One region of the Asanoa sp. NPDC050611 genome, then DNA from elsewhere that is predicted to be linked to it. Evidence: riboswitches for the same ligand, from Rfam matches in the RefSeq annotation. Region 1 holds a riboswitch; the other holds the start of a gene.

Region 1 (11,476 bases):
GTGTCGCCCTCGACCTGGGCGAGCTCCGCACGAGCCGACTCGACTGCGGCGGTGTCCGCTTCGGCGGACGCCAGCGTTTTCCGCGCTTCCTGGATCTGCCCGGGCCGGGCGGCTGCGATCGCCTCGGCCTGCTTCGCCGCAGTGTTGATCTTCGCGGCGAACGAGCGCGCCTTCAGGCCCTCGTCGGCGGGGCACTTCACGACGCTGGCGAGATCGGGCGTCTCGATGAGCAGGTACAGCTCACGCGCGTCGTGCTTCTTCGTCTTCTGGAACGCCAGCGAGCCGAGCGCACCGAGGGGGCCGAGCAGCAACCCGCCCGCGGCCATCCGGGTCAAGGTCGGTCGCTTGCTCAATACGAGGTTTCCGGCCGTGTCGACCGTCGCGCTCGCGCCGATGAGGTCACCGCGCCCGTTCGGCGTGTGGACGGCCAGTTCGTGGAGCTTGACGCCGCCATAGCTGCCGATCCTCTTGCCATCCGGATTCGTGACCTCCGAGAGTGCCGACTGGGCCTGGCGAACCTGCTTCGCATGGGCCCGCTCGGCGCTTCTGAGGGATCTCTGAGCATTCCTGATCGCGTCGTTGCGAGCTTTCTCCGCCTCACGCAGGCCCTTCCGAGCCACTTTCAGTTCGGCGTGGTGCTCGGCCGCCAACGGGTCGCGCCGGCGACGCTTGGCTCGAAAGGTCAGGCCTCCCGCGATCAACACAACGAGCACGATCAGTGCGCTTACAAAAGCCATGAATCCCGACATCCTTGTCCGATGAAGCGGCACCCGGCCGTCCAGCCGCGGGGCGCTGGGCGAGCGTATGTGCTCAAGGGGCTGGCCAAGATCCACTAGCTCGGCGCACGGGTCGAACGAACGGGCGGATCAGCCGCTACGAAAGGCTGGCTGCTCCAGGTGCGCAATGGACAGTGCGACCCTGGTGGCATGCCACGCGATGCGTACGCGATGAGGACCTTGCACTTCGGGTTGCGGGTTGCTGACCTTGACCGGTCGCTCGCCTTCTACACCGGCCTGGGTTACCGCGTGTTGGGGACCGTGCCCGAGACGGCGTTCGGCAGTCTCACGATGATTCGGTTGCCGAACGATGATTTCGTGACCATCGAGCTCGTGCACGACCACGCGACCCCGCCCGGCGGCAATCGGCTCAACCACTTCGTCGTCCAGGTCGCGTCCATGGCCGACACGGTCGAGCGGCTCGCCGCCGGCGGCATCGAGGTCGAGGAACCCTCGTCGCCCGATGGCTCGACGGAGTTCCTGACCGCCTGGGTCACCGACCCCGACGGCAACCGGATCGAACTGGTGCAGTGGCCGCCCGGGCATGCCGACGGGATGACCGAGGTCGACATGGTCGGCTGAACAAAGTGCTACTTGCGGTTCTCCGTCATCCACCGGTCCGCGAAGTCCACCGCCGCGCGTTGGGACATCAGGCGTGACATCGCGCCCCCGACCCGGCCCATCTGGGCCGCGCCCGTGGCCTCGAAGTCCGCGCCCAGCAGCTCGAAGTCGCCCTCGTCCAGGTCGATGTCCTCCCACCAGACCCATTCCCGGTCGCCGTCCGGGGTCTGGACCGCGGCGCCGAGGCGGGCGGTCGGTGCGTCCGGCTGCCGGTACTCCGCCAGGTGCAGTGACGTGTTCGAGTCGTGGCCGACGCCCAGCAGCAGCACATCGCCGTCCAGGCCGTAGATCTTGCCCAGCGGCGAGTCCGGACCGAGCATCCCCGCGCGCGGCTGGCCGTAGACCACCTCCGTCGCCAGGCGGCCCAGCGCCGCGAACGACACCTGCGGGTGGTCGCTGCGTTGCGCGCCCGGCCACGTGCGGACCACCTCCGCCACGGCGCCCATCCAGCGGCTCGGCGTCACCGACGGGTCGAAGCCGGGCATGTGCGAGCGGATGACCGGCCACCATTCCTGGGGTACGGGCGGGTTCTGCCACACAGCCGGGTCCGAATTGTCCGGCGTGTGGGTCGGCACCACGAGCGTGCCGTCCGGGCCCAGCGCGTCCCGCAGCGCGAGCACCAGCGCGTGCGGGCCGCCCGCGATGTAGCCCACCGGCTTCAGCGACGCGTGGACGAGCAGCGTCGAACCCGGGCGCACACCGAGCGCCAGCAGGTCCGCGGCGAGAGACGACCGGGTGTGCGGCAGCCGGTCGTCGACCGACGACGGGTGGTTGCTCACGACGCCGACCCGATCCGGGCCAGGATCGCCTGGGCCAGCACGTCGGGCTGCGCTTCGGTCACCCAGTGGTCGACGCCGGGCAGCGCCAGGAACCGGTAGTCGCCGGTCACGTGGTCGCCCGCCGCGAACGCCGCGGCCGTGCCGACCGCGATGTCCCGCTCGCCCCACACGTAGGTCGTCGGGCGCGCCACCGGGCCCACCTTCACCAGGTCCTCGATCACCAGGGCGCGGTACCAGTTGAGCGTCGCCGTCAACGCACCCGGCTCGAGCAGCGGTTCCGCGTACACGTCGATGCGTGCACCGACCCCGGCCAGCATCTTGCGCAGCCCGGCGCCCCCGTCGCGGGACAGCACGTGCTCGGCCTTGCCGACCGTCCGGAACAGGTCGATGTAGGACGACCGCTGCTGCTGGTCCGGGTCGGTGAGCAGCGCCTGCCCGAACGCCGCCGGGTGCGGCACCGAGACCGCGGTCAGCGACCGCACGCGCTCCGGATGAGCGGCCGCGAGTTGCCACGACACCAGTGCGCCGAAGTCATGACCGACGATGTCCGCGCGACCGCCGGCCAGCGCGTCGACGAACGCCACCGCGTCCAGAACGCACTCTTCCGCCCGGTACGCGTCGACCCCGAGCGGCCGCGCGCCCGGCGAGTAGCCGCGCTGGTCGATCGCGTAGGTCCGGAACCCGGCCGCGTTGAGGAAGGGCGTCACATCGTCCCAACCGTGCCGGTTGGCCGGGAAGCCGTGCAGCAGGATCACCACGGGCCCGCCGGGCGGACCTCCCTCGGTGGCCTCGAACGTCAGCCCGCGCACCTCGATCCGCATGGGCGCGAGCGTACCGCCCGGGACCGGTGTTAGCCTGCAGAGACAACTTCACATCCGACAGGGGAGCGCACAGCGCTGAGAGTGCGGGACAATCCGCAGACCCTCGAACCTGATCTGGGTAATGCCAGCGCAGGGAGTTCGGTCTTCTCCAGCCGCGCCATGTCCGACCCAGGACATGGCGTGCGTCTTCTCCTGGTTCACCGAACTGGGAGGTCAGTGCACGATGAGCAACACCAACAACCGCTGGCGTACGGTCGACATCGTCGTCGCCGCCGTCCTGGGCGTCGCGTTCGGCGTCGTCTTCTGGGCCTGGGGCCTGCTCTACAACGGTCCCGCCGACGCGATCCCCCTGCCCGCGCGCACGCTGCTCTACGGCGTCTGGCTGCTGCCGGCCGTGCTCGGCGCGCTGGTCATCCGCAAGCCCGGCGCCGCCCTGTTCACCGAGACGGTGGCCGCGCTGGTCTCGGTCGCCTTCGGCACGACCTGGGGCTGGACGCTCGTCCTGCAAGGCCCGCTCGAAGGGCTCGGCGCGGAGCTGGTCTTCGCCCTGTTCGCCTACCGGGTCTACCGACTCCCGGTGGCCGCCCTGGCCGGTGGGGTCGCGGGCCTCGTCGCCGCGCTCTACGACGTCCTCTACTGGTACCCGGGCAACTCGTGGGGCAGATTCGGCATCCCGTACCTCGCGATCACCGCGGCCAGCTCGGTGGTCATCGCCGGTTTCGGGGGGTGGGCGCTGACCCGGGCCCTGGTCAACACCGGGGCGCTGGACCGGTTCCCGGCCGGCCGCGAACGCGCGGCGGTCTGACCCTTGAGCGCCGTCGAACTCCGCGGCTTCGGCTGGCGGCACGCCGGCCGCAAGGCCTGGGCGGTACGCGGGATCGACCTGCGCGTGGAGCGGGGCGAGCGGGTGCTCCTGCTCGGCCCGTCCGGCGCGGGCAAGAGCACCCTGCTCGCCGCGCTGGCCGGCCTGCTCGCCGACGACTCCGGCGAGCGGGAGGGCACCGCGGAGATCGACGGGCTCGACACCCGCAAGGCCCGGGAGCGGGTCGGCATCGTGTTCCAGGACCCGGCGACCCAGCTCGTGATGTCCCGGGTCGGCGACGACGTCGCGTTCGGGCTGGAGAACCGGGGCGTACCCCGCGACGAGATCTGGCCGCGGGTCGCCGAGGCGCTCGACGCCGTCGGCCTCGGCTACCCGCTCGACCGCGAGACCCACGCCCTCTCCGGCGGTGAGCAGCAGCGGCTGGCCCTCGCCGGTGCCCTCGCCCTGCGGCCCGACCTGCTGCTGCTCGACGAGCCGACCGCGAACCTCGACCCGGCGGGCGCCGACCTGGTCCGCGCCTCGTTGCGCCAGGCGCTGAGCCGGGACACCACGGTCATCATGGTCGAGCACCGGCTCGACGAGGTCGTGTCGTTCGTCGACCGGGTCGTCGTGCTCGAACCCGGCGGCGGCGTCCGCGCGGAGGGCCCGCCGCAGCGGGTGTTCGGTGAGCACGGCGCGGCGCTGGCGGCCGACGGGATCTGGGTGCCGGGCCGGCCGCTGCCCGCTCCCCGCCGGGCGGTCGCCCCGCCGGGCGAGGTGCTCGTCACCGCCGACCGGGTCGCGCTGGCGCCGCGGCTCGCGCCGACGGACCTGTCGGTGCGCACCGGCGAGGCGCTCGCCGTCCTCGGTCCCAACGGCGCCGGCAAGTCCACGCTGGCCCTGCTCCTCGGCGGCCTGCTCAAGCCCACGGCCGGCCGGGTCGTCGCGTCGTCCGTCCTGGCCGGCGCCGACGCCGCCCGCCCGCCGCACCGCTGGCGTGCCGCCGACCTGACCGCCCGGATCGGCTCGGTCTTCCAGGACCCGGAGCACCAGTTCGTCGCCTCGACCGTCCGCGGCGAGCTGGCGGTCGGCGGGCGGTCACCGCAGGTCGTCGACGAGCTGCTGGCCAGGCTGCACCTCGACCATCTCGCGCGGGCCAACCCGTACACCCTCTCCGGTGGTGAGGCCCGGCGCCTGAGCGTCGCGACGGCACTGGCCGCGGCGCCGCGCCTGCTGCTGCTCGACGAGCCGACCTTCGGCCAGGACCGGCGCACCTGGATCGAGCTGGTGGCCCTGCTGGCCGACCTGCGCGACGAGGGCCACGGCGTGCTGACGGTGACCCACGACCCCGCCTTCGTCGACGCGTTGGCCGACCAGAGGCTGGCGCTATGACGATGGCCGCGGTGATGGTGCGCTCGAGCGCGCCGCTCGCCCGCCGCAACCCCGTCGCGAAGCTCGTTGCCGCAACGGTGTTCGCGGTCGGCGTGCTGACCACATTGGACCCGCTGACCCCGGCGCTGGCGATCGCGGCCGAGCTGGTCCTGCTGCCGCTGTTCGGCGTCCGCTACGGCACCCTGCTGCGCCGCGGCTGGCCGCTGCTGCTGTCGGTGTTCGGCATCGTGCTGACGACGATCCTGTTCGGCGCCAACCGCGGCGGCGACACGGTGTTCGGGATCGGCGCGCTGGACGTGACGACGGGCGTGCTGACCGTCGCCCTCGGGCTGGCGCTGCGGCTGGTCGCGCTCGCACTGCCCGGCATCATGGTGTTCACCACCACGGATCCCACCGACCTGGCCGACGCGCTCGTGCAGAACGCCAAGGCGCCGGCCCGGTTCGCGATCGGCACGCTGGCCGCGTTCCGGCTCGTGCCACTGCTCGGGCAGGAGTGGCAGGCGCTGCGGATGGCCCGCCGGGCGCGCGGCATAGACGCCGGCGGCAACCCGGTCGCGGCGGCCCGGCTGTTCGCCTCGATGCTGTTCGCGCTGCTGGTCGGCGCGATCCGGCGCGGCACCCGGCTGGCGACCGCGATGGACGCGCGGGGCTTCGACAGCGGCATGCCGCGTACGCACGCCCGCGAGCAACGCTTCACCCGCGCGGACTGGCTGTTCGTGCTCGGCGCGGTCCTGCTCACGGGAGCCATCCTCACGGTGAGCATCGCGACGGATACGTTCCGGCCCGTTCTCGGCTAATGTCACCCACCTAGACGAGGCGGTGGGCGATGGGTGTACGGCTGGCGGAAGTGACGGATCCGGTGGAGGCAACGGCGCTCGCGCCGCCGGCCCACAAGATCCTGCAGGACCTGGTGTCGTCCGGGGCGGCGCTGGGCTGGGCGCTCCCGCCGGCCCAGGGCGAGGTCCGCGACCTGCTGACGGAGCTGGTCGAGGGCGTCGCGACCGGCGAGTCGGCTCTCCTGGTCGCCCACGACGACGGCACGGTCGTGGGGCTCGGCTACTGGCGCCGCTACCAGCGCCAGACCCACCGCCCGCACGCGGACCTCGAGCGGGTCGCGGTCGCGGCGGGTCACCAGGGCCGCGGCATCGGGCGCGCGCTGACCGAGGGCCTGGTCGCCAGCGCCCGCAAGGCCGGCATCGAGGTGCTCACCCTCGACGCGCGCGGCGACAACGAGCGCGCGCTGGCGCTCTACCGCACGCTCGGCTTCAACGAGTACGGCCGCCTGGTCGACTTCGTCGCGGTCGGGCATCTGCGCTACGACAAGGTTTTCTACGCGCTCGACCTGCGCCGGCCCTGGCCCCGCTTGTGAAGAGGAGGGGAACCCGCGCGGGGTTCCCCTCCTCTGTCGGATCAGGCCCGCCGGAAGGCGTAGCGCTTCGGCTGCGCGGCCGGCTTGCCGCGACCGCCCTTTGTGGACGGCACGGCGCGGTCGTGGCCGCGGTGCGACGGGGACTTGCCCCGCCGCGCCTCGCGGTTGCCGCCCAGGTCGAGGTCGGGCAGCTCCACAGCGGACAGATCGACGGTGAACTTTTCGGATGCAGGCATGCGAAGGCCTCCGCTCACGAATGGAGAACAGACGGATGCCCGGCGGCGTACCACGGAAAATAGGAATGACGCCCCGGGCGCTCGAAGACTGCCGACGACGCGGCAGACCGGCACACAGAATCCCTGAGGGCATCAGTAACGCATGCGACGACGGTACACCGCCGCCACGGGCCCGCGCTAGGGCGTTTCCAACGGCGGCGGCGCGATCGGGTTCGGGATCGCACCACCGAAGCGGCGGTCGCGCTTGGCGAACAGCTCGCAGGCGTACCAGAGGTGGCGCCGGTCGAAGTCGGGCCAGAGGGTGTCGAGGAAGACCAGCTCGGCGTACGCGGACTGCCAGAGCATGAAGTTCGAGGTGCGCTGCTCGCCCGAGGGCCGCAGGAACATGTCCACCTCGGGCACCTCGGGGTGGTAGAGATAGCGCTGGATGGTCTTCTCGGAGATGCGGTCGGGGTCGACCTTGCCGGCCATGGCGTCGCGGGCGATCGCGGCCGCGGCGTCGGCGATCTCGGCCTGGCCGCCGTAGTTGACGCAGAACTGCAGCGTCAGCTTCGAGTTGCCGCGGGACATCTCCTCCGCCGTCTGCAGCTCGGAGATCACGCTCTTCCAGAGCCGCCCGGCCCGGCCGGACCAGACGACCCGCACGCCGAGGTCCACGAGCTGGTCCCGACGGCGCCGGATGACGTCGCGGTTGAAGCCCATCAGGAAGCGGACCTCTTCCGGCGAGCGCCGCCAGTTCTCGGTCGAGAACGCGTACGCGGTCAGGTAGGGGATCCCGATCTCGATCGCGCCCTCGATGGTGTCGAACAGCGAGTACTCGCCACGCTCGTGGCCGGCGGTGCGGGGCAGGCCACGGTCCTTGGCCCAGCGGCCGTTGCCGTCCATCACGATCGCGACGTGCTTGGGCAGGCTGCCCTCGGGGAGCCGCGGCGGCCGGACGCCCGAGACGTGCGGCGTCGGCGGACGCACCTCACGGCGCGCGCTGCGAGACCTGATCATTTCTGTTCTTCCCCCGTCGTGCGATCGACCAGCGGCAGCGAGCGTAACCCGCGCTCGAGGTGCCACTGCAGGTGAGCGGCGACGAGGCCGCTGCACTCGCGACGGATCCCGGCCTCGGCCGCGTCGGCGACGTGCCAGTCACCGGACGAGAGGGCGACCATGAGATCGAGCGTGGCGGGGGCAGGGTGAGCGGCACCCGGCGGTCGACAATTCGGACAAACCGCCCCGCCGGCCGGCACGGAGAACGCCTTGTGCATGCCGCGGGTGCCACAAACCGCACATTCCGCCAGTGCGGGCGCCCAGCCGGCCACGCCCATGCCGCGCAGCAGGTAGGCGTCGAGCACGAGCGTCCCGGCGTGCTCCCGAGCCGCCAACGCCCGGATCGCGCCGAGTGTGAGCAGGAACAACCGCAACGAGGGCTCCCGCTCGACGGGCGTGAGCCGCTCGGCGGTCTCGGCGATCGCGGAGGCGGCCGTGTAGCGGGGGTAGTCGTCGAGGAACCGCTTGCCGTAGAGCTGGATCGCCTCGACCTGGCTGACGGTGTGCAGGCCGCTGCCGCCGCCGTTCGGATCGCCGGCGATCTGCAGGTCGACGTGGCCGAACGGCTCGAGCCGGGCCCCGAACCGGGAGGTGGTCCGCCGCACGCCACGGGCCACGGCCCGCAGCCGCCCATGCCGCCGGCTGAGCAGCGTGATGATCCGGTCGGACTCGCCCAGCTTCTGCACACGCAACACCACCGCGTCGTCGCGGTAGAGCTGACGGCGATAGCCCGGCACCCGCCAATTGTGGTCCCTGTTTTCCCTGCCTGTCGCGGCGGGTGTTGCAAAGATCAGAATCAGGCGGTCCCGGGCCCGCGGTGGTCCGGACCGTCGCTCCCGCCGGACCCGAGGTCCGCGGTGGTCCGGTCCGGACACTGCGGTGACATTGGTCGATCTGTGGGGCTAGCGTGTCTGTCCATGAGCAGCCGTCCGCGCATCGATCCCGTTGTCTGGCGACCGCCCGTGCCGTCGCCGCGGGCGCGCGAGCGGGTCAGCGACCCGCCGATGCCGGCCCCGGCGGTCCGGCAGGTCGGTGCGGTCGGTCCCGAGGACGTGGTGGTGCATCCCGACGGCAACCTCTACACGGGCGTCGAGGACGGCCGGGTCCTGCGGCTCTCGCTGGACGGCGGCCCGCCCGCGGTGGTCGCGTCCACGGGCGGCCGGCCGCTCGGCGTCGAGGTGTCGGGCGACGGGGATCTCGTCGTCAGCGACGCGTACCGCGGCCTCCTGCGGGTCGACCCCGGCTCCGGGGCGGTCGACGTGCTCGCCGACGGGTTCCGGCTGTGCGACAACGCGGCGGTCGCGCCCGACGGCACGATCTATTTCAGCGACTCGTCGCAGCGGCACGGGCTCGCGCACTGGCGGGCCGACATCCTGGAGCACACCGGCACCGGGCGGCTTCTCCGCCGGGACCCGGGCGGCACGGTCGAGGTCATCCTCGGCGGGCTGCAGTTCGCCAACGGCGTCGCCCTCGCCGCCGACGGGTCGTTCGTCGCGGTGGCGGAGACCGGCGCCTACCGGGTCACCCGGGTCTGGCTCTCCGGACCCAATGCTGGGCAGCACGACGTGCTCGTCGACAACCTGCCGGGCTTCCCCGACAACCTGTCGACCGGCGCCGACGGCCGCATCTGGATCGCCCTCGCCACGCCGCGCAACCCGGCGCTCGACCGGCTGCACGCGCGTACCCCCGCGCTGCGCAAGGTGGTCTGGGCACTGCCCACCGCGCTGCAGCCCGCACCCGCCCGGACCACCTGGGTGCTGGCCGTCGACCCGACCGGCGCGGTGGTCGCCGACCTGCAGACGGACGCGGGCGGCTACCACATGGTGACCGGCGTCCGTGAGCACGCCGGCCACCTCTACCTGGGCAGCCTCGTCGAGACCGGCATCGCGGTGGTCCCGCTACCCACGCCCTAGCGGGCCGCGGCGCAGCAACGCACCGCACACCAGGGCGCCGGTCGCGAACAGGCCGGCGCACCACCAGAACACGGTGGTGTAGCTGTGCACCGCGGCGAGCTGCGCGGCCTGCGGGTGGTCGGTCAGGTACGCCGTGGCAGCGCTGGCCGCGATCGTGTTCAGCAGCGCGGTGCCGATCGAGCCGCCGAGCTGCTGCCCGGTGTTGATGCTCGCCGAGGCCACGCCCGCGTCCCGGGGCCCCACCCCGAACGTGCCGGTGGCCGCGACCATGCCGAAGACGAGGCCCATGCCGGCGCCCACCACCGCGAGCGGGCCGAGCAGTGCCGACGCGTACGCCGAATGCGCGTCGATCCTCGTCAGCCACACCATGCCGGCCGCGTTGAGCAGCATCCCGGCGATGACTATCGGCTTGGGCCCGAACCGCGGCAGGAGCTTCGTGTTGCCCACGTTGGCCATCGCCCCGCTGAACACCACCATCGGCAGCATGGCGAAGCCGGACCTGATCGCCGAGTACCCGAGGGTCTCCTGCATGTAGTAGACGAGGAACAGGAAGACCCCGAACGTCGCGGCGCCGCTGGTCAGGACGGTGAGGTAGGCGCCGGCGCGGTTGCGGTCGAGCACGACGCGGGGCGGCAGCAGCGGGTGCGCGGCGCGGGCCTGGCGGGCGGCGAAGGCGACCAGGAGCGCGGCGCCGGCCAGGAGGAAGCCCCACGTCGAGGGCGTGCCCCAGCTGTGCGAGGCGGCGTTGGCGAAGCCGTACACCAGGCAGAACATTCCGCCCGAGACCGCCACCACGCCCGGGACGTCGAGCCGGCCGCCGGGTGTCCGCTCCTGCCGGCCCAGCAGCAGCGCCCCGCCGACGATGGCGACGGCGGCGAAGACCAGGTTGATGTACATGCACCAACGCCAGGAGAGGTACGTGGTGAGCGCCCCGCCGAGCAGCAGCCCGAGGCCTCCGCCGGCCGCGGCGACCATGCCGTACACCCCGAACGCCTTGGCTCGTTCCTTCGGGTCCTTGAACGTGGTGGCCAGCAGCGACAGCGCGGACGGCGCGAGCAGCGCTGCGAACACGCCTTGGCTGGCGCGCGCGGTCACCAGCGTCGAGAAGCTGTCCGCGGCGCCGCCGACGGCGGAGGCAACCGCGAAGCCGACGAGCCCGGTCAGGAAGGTCGCCTTGCGGCCCATCAGGTCGGCGAGGCGGCCGCAGAAGAGCAACAGGCTTCCGAACGAGAGGGCGTACGCGGTGACGACCCATTGCCGGTCGGCGGCGGTGAAGTGCAGCGCGTGCTGTGCGGACGGCAGCGCGAGGTTCATCACGGTCAGGTCGAGCACGACCATGAGCTGCGCGGCGGCGATGACGGCGAGGATGAGCCACCGTCTCGGATCCGCCGCTGTGCTTGCCGGCACTGGCCGCGTTGCGGTGTGTGTTGCCACGACTGTCTCCTGTCGCGTGAATGGTGCGGACGAGCACGAGACGCGCGGTGGTGTTTCCTCGTAACAAGGCGGGCGGTGTGACGAGCGGCACCGGCCCGCGCCTGTCACAAAGACGGCCGGCACGGCGTCAGGTGGGCATGGAGTCCGCGACCGATACCTTCGTAGCCCACCGGAACCTGCTGTTCACCGTCGCGTACGAGATGCTCGGCTCGGCCGCCGACGCGGAGGACGTGCTGCAGGAAACCTGGCTGCGCTGGGTGGGCGTCGACCTGACCACGGTGCGCGACGAACGGGC
Region 2 (11,476 bases), on a different contig from region 1:
GTCGCCGCGGGCGCTGTCGCCGGATCGGTAATCGAAGATCACCAAGTGCCCTGGGGCACGCACCGTCAAGGTGGCTTCACGGACCCGTTCGGTCACACGTGGTCCGTCGGCGACACCTCACCCCTGCTTCCGTTCCCACGCTGATCGGTCTCATCGGGCGAGGGAGGCCAGGTCCACGGCGTCGGCGATGGCGCGGGCGCCGTCGTCGTTTAGGTGCATGCCGTCGCCGCTGTCCAGGACCGGGTTGATGTAGTCAGGTGCGGCGGGGTTCTCCACCGCGCCGGCGACGTCGAACACTCCGTCGAAGACGTCCGTCGTCCGGATCCAGTCGTTGACCGCGCGCCGGGCGGCGAGGCCCTCCGGCGTGCTGATCCCGGGATAGATGGCACCAGCGAACGGCCCGATGGTGCCCACGACGATCTTCAGCCCGGCCTCGTGCGCGCGGCGGGCCAGGGTCGTGAAGCCCTCGATCAAGGCGTCCTCGGTCGCGGGCGGCTCGCCGACCATGCCCGGCAGGCCGAGGTCGTTGATGCCGAAGTGGACCAGCACGTGGGTCACGCCCGGCACCGCCAGCACGTCGCGGTCGAAGCGGGCCAGTGCGTGCTCGCCGATCTCGTCCGCGAGGAGGCGGTTGCCGGCGATGCCCTGGTTGACCACCCAGCCCCGCTCGAGGCGCCGGTTGAGGAAGTCCACGGAGCGGTTGTTCGCGTCGATCGTGGAGCCGACCCCTTCGAACCAGGAGTCACCGAACGCCACGGCGATCGGCGTGGCGTCCGGGGTGAGGACGTCGACCCCGGAGACGTAGAACCTGGCCTCGACCTGCTCGGCGTTCGGGAGGGTGGCGGACGCGACGTGGTTGCCCGCGACGATGTGGGCGAGCGAGGCGGGCTTGTGTGCGTACGTGGCGAGGCCCGTCTCCTCCGGGAGGTAGAGACGCAGGTCCAGGTCGGCGCCGGCGGCGACGGGCAGGTCGATCGGGTCGGCGACGACCTCCTCGCCGGGCGCGACGGTGAACTTCTCGGCGCCGCCGACGGTGACGGGGGCGTGCCGCTGCCCGGTAAAGACCGATGCCGCGCCGACCGTGAGGGCTGTGCGGCCGTAGAGGTTCGTGAGGCGCACGCGAACCGCCTGTCCCCCGCCGGCCAGGTGGAGCACCTGACGCACCGTCCGGTCGGCGAAGCCGCGCGGTTCGTTGAGCTTGACCTGCTCGTACGGGCTGATGACGGCAGACCGGAAGCCGGCTGTCCAGATCATGGTTCGCTCCCTGCGCTCGGAAATGTTGCTTTGAACTCGAAGCAAGTCAACCTCATCTTGCTTCGATTTCGAAGCAATTCCGCACGTTGGTGACCAGGGACACAATGCTTCGAACTCGAAGCGGTACGGTGTGGCAGATGACCGGCTCCCATCCCGACCCCGGCGGGCTCGACCCCGAGCAGCTGGACGCGTACTTCGCGCTGATGGAAGCCGTGGGCCTGCTCGAGCATCAGGTCGAGCAGCACCTCCGCGCCGACGGCGGCATCAGCTACGTGCAGTTCCAGCTGCTGGGCCGGCTCGCCGGCGCCAACGGCCAGCTGACCATGACACAGCTGGCCGACGGCGTGGTCTACAGCCGCAGCGGCCTGACCTACCAGGCGGGTCTGCTGGAGAAGGCCGGGCTCATCACCCGCAGCCAGAGCACCGACGACGAGCGCGCCACCGCGGTCACCATCACCCGGAAGGGTATGCAGCTCTTCAGCCGCGTCCTGCCGGGCCACGTCCAGGTGCTGCGCCGCCTGCTGCTCGCGCCACTGTCCGATGAGGACCTGCGGACCCTCGGCGACATCATGGGTCGGGTGCGCGACCACATGCGCAGCCAGCCGCCGCGCTCGGCCGCACCGCGCAAGCGCCGCGACGCGCGGTGATGTGCGTAACCATGGCGTTCACCCAGCGTTTGTCGTAACCTGCCGGAAGTCACAACGGGAGCTCGGAGCACCGGGCTGAGAGGGCGGCTGACGCGCCGCCGACCGTCGGAACCTGGTCCGGGTAATGCCGGCGTAGGGAGCGTCCCGTGTCAGTGTCCTCGTCCAGTGCCGTCGCCGCCGGTGCGGCCGCGGCGTCCCCGCCTGCCCTCGGCTTTCGCGACACCGCCGGCCTGTTCGGCAGCCTCGGCGTCAGCCTCCTGTTGCCCGTCGCGGCCACCTTCGCCGTGCTGCCCGGGCGCCCGCTCTGGGTGACCGTGCTCGCGATCGTGGTCGGCGCCGTGATCGGGTCCCTGCTGCTCGGCCTCGGCGCCGCCGCCGGTGCCCGCGAGGGCGCGCCCACCATGGTCCTACTCCGCGGGCTGCTCGGCCGGCGGCTGTCGTACCTCCCGACCGTGTTCAACCTCGTCCAGTGCGTCGGCTGGGCGACCTTCGAGATCTTCATCATCGCGACCGCCGCCGCCCAGGTGCTGGACGCCCCCAAGTGGCCGTTCGTACTGGTCGCGGGCGCTGCGGCGACCTGGATGGCGATGCGGCCACGGGGCGCGGTTCGCCTGCTCGCCCGGTACGCCGTCTGGGCCGCGTTGATCGCCGGCGCCTACCTGTTCGTCGAGGTGCTGCGGGCCGGCCCGAAGCCCCTGACCGGCGACGGCGGCTCGTTCTGGACCGCCGTCGACGTGGTGATCGCCATGCCGGTCTCGTGGTTCCCGCTGGTCGCCGACTACACCCGGCACACCCGCAGCGGGCGGGCCGCGTTCGCCGGGGTCGCGGTCGGCTACGGCACCGCGACGATCGCCTGCTTCCTGCTCGGCGCGCTGGCGCTGGCCGCCTACGGCGCCGGCGGGCTGGACGTCGTCGACGCGCTGCTGGCCGTGCCGCTCGGGGCCGTCGCGCTGGCCGTGCTGGTGGTCGTCGAGGTGGACGAGGCGTTCGCCAACGTCTACTCGACCGCGGTCTCGGCGGGCAACATCGTCGAGCGGCTCGACCGGCGGCTGCTCGCGGTCGGGGTCGGCGCCACGGCCACACTGCTGGCCCTGGCCGTCGACATCGTGTCCTACGAGCCGTTCCTGTTCCTGATCGGCGCGGTGTTCGTGCCGCTGGTCGGTGTGTTCGCGGTGGCCTACTTCGTGCTGCCGCGCGGTCGGTGGGACGTGTCCGCGACCGCGCCCGCCCGGCCGTGGCTGCTGCTCCCCTGGGCCGCCGGCTTCATCGCCTACCAGCTCACGCTGCCGACGTTCTTCCCGGCGGCCGGGCAGGGCTGGACCCAGTGGTGGACGGCCCGTCAACAGGACCTGGGCATCGATCCGGCCAACGGGTGGTCGGCGTCGTTGGTGAGTCTCGCGGTGGCGTCGGTGTTGACGTTGGTCTTCCTGGTGCCGGCGCGCCGGCGGAAAGCGGTGGCGGCATGATCGGGCGGCTGCACGTGGTGACCGACGCGGCGGGCGGCGCTTCCGCGCTGGAGACGGTGCGGGCCGCGCTGGCCGGCGGCGCGCCGGTGGTCCAGGTCCGCACGAAGACCGGAACCGACCGCGAGCGGTACGCGTTCGCGCGCGAGGTGGTGCTGCTCTGCCGGGCGGCCGGCGCACAGTGCATCGTCAACGACCGGGTCGACCTCGCGCTCGCCGCCCGGGCCGACGGCACCCACGTCGGCGCGGACGACCTGCCGATCGAGGTGGTGCGCCGGATCGCCGGCCCGGCCCATCTCATCGGCGGCACGGCCCGCGACCCGGAACGGGCGCTGGCGCTCGTCGCCGCCGGTGCGGACTATCTCGGTGTGGGGCCCGCGTTCGCCACGTCCACGAAGGACGGGTTGCCCGATCCGATCGGTCCGGAGCGCGTCGCCGAGGTCGCCGCGGCGGTACGCGTCCCCGTGATCGCGATCGGTGGGGTGACCGCGGAGCGGGTGCCGCTGCTGCGGGCCGCGCACGGCGTCGCCGTCGTGTCGGCGGTCTCGGCCGCGCCCGACCCGGCCGAGGCGACCAAGCGGCTGCTCGCCGCGCTGGACGACCGGTCATGAGCGTGCTGGTGGCCGGCGGCGGGCTGATCGGGCTCGCGGTCGCCTGGCGGGCGGCGCGGCGTGGGCTGTCGGTCATCGTGGTCGACGAGGACCCCGGCAACGGCGCCTCGCGCGCGGCGGCCGGGATGCTGGCCCCGCTGACCGAAGCGGCGTACGGCGAGGAGGCCCTGCGCGCGCTGAGCCGGACCTCGCTGGAGCGCTATCCGGCGTTCCTCGCCGACCTCGCCGCCGACGGCGGTGGCACCGTGGCGCTGCGTACCGCCGGCACGCTCGAAGTGGGTTTCGACGCCGACGACATGGCCGAGCTGGACCGGCTGCACGCCTACTATCTCGAGTCCGGCCTGCCGGTCGAGCGATTGACGGGCAGCCAGGCCCGGCGACGCGAGCCGGCGCTCAGCCCGCGGGTGCGCGGGGCGCTGCACGCCGCCGGCGACCACTCGATCGACCCGCGCGCCCTCCATGCCGCGCTGTTCGCGGCCGCCGAGCAGGTCGGCGTCCACATCGTACGGTCGCGGATCGCCGAGCTGGTCGTCACGGACGGGCGGGCGACCGGCCTGCGCCTGGCGGGCGGCTCGGAGCTCGCGGGAGAGACGGTCGTGCTGGCGCTGGGCGCCTGGAGCGGGACCCTGCCCGGCGCTCCCCCGCTGCCGGTCCGGCCGGTGAAGGGCCAGATCCTGCGGCTGCGGGGCACCGACGGGCTGCTCGCCGGCACGGTCCGGGCACTGGTCCGGGGCCGGCACGTCTACCTGGTGCCGTACGCGGCGGACCGGTTGGTGGTCGGTGCCACGAGCGAGGAGCTCGGCTTCGACGCGACGGTCACCGCGGGCGCCGTCCACGACCTCCTGCGCGACGCCATCGAGGTCGTCCCGGAGGTCGCCGAGCTCGAGCTGGTCGAGACGCTGGCCCGGTGGCGGCCGGGCACGCCCGAAAACGCGCCGCTGCTCGGGCCGTCGTCGTTGCCGGGGCTCGTGCTGGCCACCGGCCACCACCGCAACGGCGTGCTGCTCACCCCGGCGACCGCGGACGCGATCGCCGATCTGTTGAGTTCGGGGGCACTGCCGGCGTTCGCCGCGCCGTTCGCCCCCGACGGGAGGATGTCATGACCCTGACCGTCAACGGCGAGGCCGTCGACCTGGCGCCGGCGGTGACCGTGGCCGAGCTGGTCGCGGCCCGCACGGACCAGCGCCGGATCGCGGTGGCCCGCAACGGCGAGGTGGTGCCGCGCGGCGAGTGGGCGACCACGACGCTGGCCGAGGGCGACGAGGTGGAGATCCTCGCCGCGGTCGCGGGTGGGTGAGCCGGTGAGCGACGACGTGTTCGAGCTGGGCGGCGAGTCGCTGCCCTCGCGGCTCATCCTCGGCACCGGCGGCGTGCCGAGCCTCGACGTGCTGGCCCGTGCGGTCGCGGCGTCCGGCACCGCGCTGGTCACGGTCGCGCTGCGCCGGGTCGAGGCGTCCACCGGCGGCGCGCTGGCCGACGTGCTGGAGCGCTGCGGCGTGCGGCTGCTGCCGAACACCGCGGGCTGCTTCACCGCGCGGGAGGCGGTGCGCACCGCCCGGCTCGCCCGCGAGGCCTTCGAGACCGACTGGGTGAAACTCGAGGTGATCGGCGACGAGCGGACCCTGCTGCCGGACCCGGTCGAGCTGCTGGACGCGGCCGAGCAGCTGGTCGCGGACGGGTTCACGGTGCTCCCGTACACGAACGACGACCCGATCACGGCGCGGCGCCTGGCCGATGCCGGTTGTGCGGCCGTGATGCCGCTGGGCTCGCCGATCGGCAGCGGCCTGGGCATCCGCAACCCGCACAACATCGCGCTGATCCGCGAGACCGTGGACGTGCCGGTGATCCTGGACGCCGGGCTGGGCACCGCGTCCGACGCCGCGCTGGCGATGGAGCTGGGCTGCGACGGGGTGCTGCTCGCGTCGGCCGTGACCCGGGCCCGCGATCCGGAACGGATGGCACAGGCGATGCGGCACGCGGTGGAGGCCGGTCGGCTGGCGTACGGCGCGGGCCGGATCGAGAAGCGCTGGCACGCGGCCATGGCGTCCACACAGGACGCCGGTCGGGCCGCGTTGTGAGGCTGCCGCGGCTGTTGGTGCTGACCGACCGCGGCATGTGCGCCGGCCCGCTCCCCTCGACCGTCGCCGCGGCGGTGGAGGCGGGGGCGCGGGCGGTGGTCCTGCGGGAGAAGGATCTGCCGCCCCACGAGCGTGCCGTGCTGGCGCGCGCGATCGCGGGTATCCTTGGTCCCGTGGACGGGACCCTGATCGTGGCGAGCTCCGGCACCGGCGCGGTCCATCTGGCCGCCCGGGACCCGTTTCCGGAGCCACGGCCGGCGCTGGTCGGCCGGTCATGCCACTCGGTCGCGTCGGTGGCCGCGGCCGTGGCCGAGGGCTGCGACTACGTGACGGTGTCCCCGGTGTTCCCGACGGCCTCGAAGCCCGGCTACGGTCCCGCCCTCGGCGTCGACGGGCTGGCCGTTCGCACGCGGGACGCGCCACCGGTGTACGCCCTGGGCGGCGTGCTGCCGTCCGCCGTTCGTGCCTGCCGCGCCGCCGGTGCGCACGGCGTCGCCGTGATGGGCCCGGTGATGCGCGACCCCCGGCTGGTCGCCGCCTATGTGGACGCACTCGAGGAGGAACTGCCGTGAACCCGCCCGTCGCGCTGACCATCGCCGGCTCCGACTCCGGCGGCGGCGCCGGCATCCAGGCCGACCTCAAGACGTTCGCCGCACTGCGGGTCTTCGGCACGAGCGCGATCACGGCGCTGACGGCGCAGAACACCGTCGGCGTACGCGGGGTGCACGCGACGCCGACGGAGTTCGTGGTGGCCCAGATCGCCGCGGTCCTCGACGACCTGCCAGTGGCCGCGGTCAAGACCGGAATGCTGGCCACGGCGGCGACGGTCCGCGCGGTGGCGGACCTCGCGGCGCAAGGTCGCCTCCCGCACCTGGTGGTGGACCCGGTGATGGTCTCGTCGAGCGGCGACCGCCTGCTGGAGCCCGCGGCCGAGACCGCCTACCGCGACCGCCTGTTCCCGCACGCCGCGCTCGTCACCCCCAACCTGCGCGAGGCGGAGGCGCTGCTCGGCGTCACAATCCGCAGCCGGGCGGACCAGCACGACGCGGCCCGGGCCCTGGGCGACCTGGGCGCAGCGGCCGCGGTGGTCAAGGGCGGCCACCCGGCCGGCGACCCGGACGGCGCGGCCGTGGACGTGGTCTGGGACGGCAAGGAGACCTACGAGCTGCGCGCCCCCTGGGTCGACACCCCGAACAACCACGGCACGGGCTGCTCGTTCGCCTCCGCGATCGCCGCGCACCTGGCCCAGGGCGACGACCTGCGGACGGCCCTGACAGGCGCGAAGGCGTTCGTCACGCGCACGGTCACCGGCGGCGCCGCCTGGCGCCTGGGCGCGGGCCACGGGCCGCTGGACCACTTCGGCTGGACGACCGCGCGCTGACGGTCACGCCCGCAGTGACTGCCGCACCCGGGCCGCCTCGCGGGTGAGGTGGTCGCGCTCCGGTGCGCTGGTGGCGGCGCGGGATGCCACGGCGTACAGGTCGGCGGCCTGCGCGAGGTCGCCGGCGCGTTCGAGCAGATAGGCGCGGACCGCGGTGTACCGCGGCAGGTCCGGGTCGACCTTGCCCAGCTCCGTCAGGCCGGCCGGCGGCCCGTCGGCCTCGCCGACCGCGACCGCCCGGTTGAGTCGCACCACCGGGCTGTCCGTGAGCCGCAGCAGTTCGTCGTACCACTCGACGATCTGCACCCAGTCCGTCTCGGCCGCGGTCCGGGCATCCGCGTGCAGGGCGGCGATCGCGGCCTGGGCCTGGTACTCGCCCAACCGGTCGCGAGCCAGTGCCGCCTGCAGCACCGTCACCCCTTCGGCGATGAGGTCGGTGTCCCACCGGGACCGGTCCTGTTCGCCGAGGGGCACCAGGCGCCCGCCCGGTCCGACGCGGGACGCGCGGCGGGCGTGGTGCAGCAGCATGAGCGCCAGCAGGCCCGCGACCTCGGGCTCGTCCGTGGTGGCGGCCAGCTGCCGGGTGAGCCGGATCGCTTCGGCGGCCAGGTCGACGTCCCCGCCGTAGCCCTCGTTGAAGACGAGGTAGAGGACGCGCAGCACGGTCGCCAGGTCGCCGGGCTGGTCGAGCGGCAGGCCCGTGATCCGCCGCTTGGCCCGGCTGATCCGCTGTGCCATGGTCGCCTCGGGCACGAGGTACGCCGTCGCGATCTGCCGGGTCGTCAGCCCGCCGACCGCGCGCAGCGTCAACGCGACGGCCGAGCCGGGCGACAGCGACGGGTGCGCGCACAGGAAGTAGAGCCACAGTGAGTCGTCCGCGCCCGGCACCGGCCCGGCCGGCGGCTCGACCTCCACGACGAGCTCCCGCCCGCGCCGCGACGTTTCGGCCCGGGCGGCGTCGAGGAACTTGCGCCAGGCGGCCGCGACGAGCCAGGCCTTCGCGTCGCGCGGTGGATCGTCCGGCCAGGTCCGCAGGGCGCGGATCAGGGCCTCCTGCACGGCGTCCTCGGCCGAGGCGAAGTCCGCACCGCGCCGGACGAGGACGCCGAGCACGGCGGGCACGAGCTCCCGCAGAAGTGTCTCGTTCACTCGGTCACCGTGGGCAATTCGGTGAACAGCGGCCGCAGCTCGAGCCACTCCTGGACCGGCTTTCCGCCCGCGCCGGGAGCGGCGGACAGCTCACCGGCCAGTTCGAGCGCGCGTTCGTAGGACTCGACGTCGATCAGCATCCAGCCGGCGATCAGGTCCTTCGTCTCGGCGAACGGCCCATCCGTGATCGGTGGGCGGCCCTCGCCGTCCGAGCGCACGAACGTGCCCTGCGGCGCGAGCGCCAGGTGGTCGACGAACTCGCCGCTTTCCTCGAGCCGCGCCGCGAAGTCACGCATGTACTGGATGTGGGCCTCGAGCTCCGCCGGGGTCCACTGGTCCATCGGCACGTCGTTGACCGACGCCGGCGCGCCCCGGTAGTGCTTGAGCAGCAGGTACTTGGCCATCGTCGTCTCCTCGTGGGGTCAGGACCCCATTCTCAGGCCTGCTGCCGTTCGGCCCGCTGCCGGATCAGCTCCTCGACCGCGCTGGGCAGGGTGGTCTCGAAGTCGATGAGCTTCGCCCAGGTCGGCGTCACGACGATCCGGACCATCCCGTCGTAGAGGGCGCGGACCTCGGCCTCCCACACGACGCGCTGCTCCGGCGTCATCACGTAGCTGCCGTTCATCTGGAGGTACTCCTCCGGGATGCCGTCGACCACGTCGAGCTCGGCCCGCCCGCGGATGAGCAGGATCTTCGGCGGGTGGACCTCGGTGTCGATCGTCAGGGCGACCATCGGGTTGGCGCGCAGGGCGGGCAGCTTGGGCGCGTTCTTCGAGGTGCACATGACGATCTCCGAGCCGTTCCAGGTGAAGCCGATCGGGATGCTGCGCGGCGTGCCGTCCTTCGCGACGTAGGCCAGCCGGGTCAGGTCGCGGGCCAGCAGCTCCTGGCTGATCGGGCGGTTCAGGACCTCGGTGATCTCGGTCGGTCGCATGGTGATCTCTCCATCGTCGTCGTCGGGCGGCCTGTCCGTCGGCCGCTCCTGACGCTGGGACGGAGCCGGCCGGACGTTCTCGACATGCGCACCACAAAAACTTGGCGGCAGCGTGTCGTCATGCAGGTGCAAGCCGTCAACGACGGATTTGCCGCGAAAGCGAGCCCAAATGGCGATCGCAGCCAGCACCTGCGACTGCTAACGTGCGGACTGGGACCCGGCAGGAGGAGGACCAGCGCGTGATCACACGCTCGGTACGTGGAATCGTGGCCGGCCTGGCGGTGACCGCCCTGCTGGCCGTCGGCGCGTGCGGCAGCGGCGACGGGTCGACCGGCAGCGTGGGTGCGCCGGCGCCCACCTCGCCGGGTGTCAGCGGCGACGTCACCGTGTTCGCGGCGGCGTCGTTGACCGAGGCCTTCACGCAGATCGGGAAGGACTTCGAGGCGGCCAACCCGGGCACCAAGGTGACGTTCAGCTTCGCCGGCTCGTCGGCGCTGGCGACGCAGATCGACCAGGGTGCGCCCGCCGACGTGTTCGCGTCCGCGGCACCGGCCAACATGAAGACCGTCACCGACGCCGGCGACGCCGAGGGACAGCCGACCGTCTTCGCCAAGAACCAGTTGGTCATCGCGGTCGCCAAGGGCAACCCGAAGGGCGTCCAGGGGCTGCCCGACCTGAGCAGGTCCGGGGTCAAGGTGGCGCTCTGCGCCGAGCAGGTGCCGTGCGGCGCGGCCGCCAAGAAGGCGCTCGCGGCGTCCGGCACGACTGTCACCCCGGTGACCCAGGAACAGGACGTCAAGGCCGCGCTGTCCAAGGTGACCCTGGGCGAGGTCGACGCGGCGCTGGTCTACCGCACCGACGCCAAGTCCGCCGCCGGTGACGTCGACGCGATCGAGTTCCCCGAGTCGGCGCAGGCCGTCAACGACTACCCGATCGTCGTGCTCAAGAACGCCCCCAACAAGCCGGGCGCGCAGGCGTTCGTCGAATACGTCCTCGCCGACAACGGTGCGAAGGTCCTGACCGACGCGGGTTTCCAGGCACCGTAGTGAGCAGAATCGGCACCACGCCACCCCGCTTCCGGCGGCGGGTGGGCCGTACCCCCGCGGTCCTGGTCCTTCCCGCCGTTCTCGCGCTCGCCTTCCTCGTGCTGCCGCTGGCCGGCCTGCTGGTCCGCGCACCGTGGGCGACGCTGCCCCAGCGCCTGACCGACCCGCAGGTGCTCACGGCGCTGCGCCTGTCGCTGGAGACGGCGACGCTCGCGACCGTGCTGTGCCTGCTGCTCGGCGTGCCGCTCGCCTGGCTGCTGGCCCGCGTCGAGTTCCCGGGCCGCCGCCTGGTCCGCGCCCTCGTGACCGTGCCGCTCGTGCTGCCGCCCGTCGTCGGCGGCCTGGCCCTGCTGCTCGTCTTCGGCCGCCGCGGCCTGCTGGGCCAGTGGCTCGACCAGACGTTCGGGCTGACCTTCGCGTTCACCACCAAGGGCGTCGTCCTGGCCGAGGCGTTCGTCGCCATGCCGTTCCTCGTCATCGCCGTCGAAGGCGCGCTGCGCGGCGCGGACACCCGCTACGAGGAGGCCGCCGCGACGCTCGGAGCCGGGCGGTGGACCACGTTCCGCCGCGTCACGCTTCCCTTGGTGGCGCCGGGGATCGCAGCGGGGGCCGTTCTGTGCTGGGCCCGCGCGCTCGGCGAGTTCGGCGCCACGATCACGTTCGCGGGCAACTTCCCCGGGCGTACGCAGACGATGCCCCTGGCCGTTTATCTCACCCTCGAACAGGACCTCGAGGGCGCGATCGTGCTGAGTCTGATCCTGCTGCTGGTGTCGGTGGTCATCCTCGCCGCACTGCGCGACCGCTGGATCAGTGCGCCATGACCGGGTCGCTTGTGGACGCCCGCATCGTCGTCGACCGGGGCACGTTCCGGCTCGACATCGACCTGCGGATCGACGCCGGGGAGGTCGTGGCG

What was found. A riboswitch is a leader RNA that binds a small molecule or an ion and turns the genes downstream of it on or off. The one in region 1 is predicted to bind thiamine pyrophosphate.
Region 2: linked by a shared signal. The riboswitch ahead of AB0H87_RS21595 (cytosine permease) and the one ahead of AB0H87_RS19475 (ECF transporter S component) in region 1 are both predicted to bind thiamine pyrophosphate.

Annotation. Positions count from the first base shown of each region.
Region 1 is NZ_JBFAIU010000118.1:1,672-13,147, forward strand. Features, by position in the region: gene AB0H87_RS19455 (hypothetical protein) at 1-737, opposite strand, end outside; gene AB0H87_RS19460 (VOC family protein) at 927-1,358, shown strand; gene AB0H87_RS19465 (AAC(3) family N-acetyltransferase) at 1,367-2,176, opposite strand; gene AB0H87_RS19470 (alpha/beta hydrolase) at 2,173-2,997, opposite strand; TPP riboswitch at 3,047-3,151, shown strand; gene AB0H87_RS19475 (ECF transporter S component) at 3,221-3,802, shown strand; gene AB0H87_RS19480 (ABC transporter ATP-binding protein) at 3,806-5,191, shown strand; gene AB0H87_RS19485 (energy-coupling factor transporter transmembrane component T) at 5,188-5,988, shown strand; gene AB0H87_RS19490 (GNAT family N-acetyltransferase) at 6,018-6,560, shown strand; gene AB0H87_RS19495 (hypothetical protein) at 6,602-6,796, opposite strand; gene AB0H87_RS19500 (isoprenyl transferase) at 6,974-7,795, opposite strand; gene recO (DNA repair protein RecO) at 7,792-8,571, opposite strand; gene AB0H87_RS19510 (SMP-30/gluconolactonase/LRE family protein) at 8,752-9,747, shown strand; gene AB0H87_RS19515 (MFS transporter) at 9,733-11,181, opposite strand; gene AB0H87_RS19520 (RNA polymerase sigma-70 factor) at 11,319-11,476, shown strand, end outside.
Region 2 is NZ_JBFAIU010000138.1:4,744-16,219, reverse strand. Features, by position in the region: gene AB0H87_RS21610 (VOC family protein) at 1-144, shown strand, start outside; gene AB0H87_RS21605 (GDSL-type esterase/lipase family protein) at 151-1,254, opposite strand; gene AB0H87_RS21600 (MarR family transcriptional regulator) at 1,392-1,901, shown strand; TPP riboswitch at 1,946-2,058, shown strand; gene AB0H87_RS21595 (cytosine permease) at 2,048-3,367, shown strand; gene thiE (thiamine phosphate synthase) at 3,364-3,975, shown strand; gene thiO (glycine oxidase ThiO) at 3,972-5,078, shown strand; gene thiS (sulfur carrier protein ThiS) at 5,075-5,272, shown strand; gene AB0H87_RS21575 (thiazole synthase) at 5,277-6,053, shown strand; gene AB0H87_RS21570 (thiamine phosphate synthase) at 6,050-6,625, shown strand; gene thiD (bifunctional hydroxymethylpyrimidine kinase/phosphomethylpyrimidine kinase) at 6,622-7,434, shown strand; gene AB0H87_RS21560 (DUF6596 domain-containing protein) at 7,438-8,583, opposite strand; gene AB0H87_RS21555 (YciI family protein) at 8,580-8,987, opposite strand; gene AB0H87_RS21550 (pyridoxamine 5'-phosphate oxidase family protein) at 9,020-9,517, opposite strand; gene modA (molybdate ABC transporter substrate-binding protein) at 9,757-10,563, shown strand; gene AB0H87_RS21540 (ABC transporter permease) at 10,572-11,384, shown strand; gene AB0H87_RS21535 (ABC transporter ATP-binding protein) at 11,381-11,476, shown strand, end outside.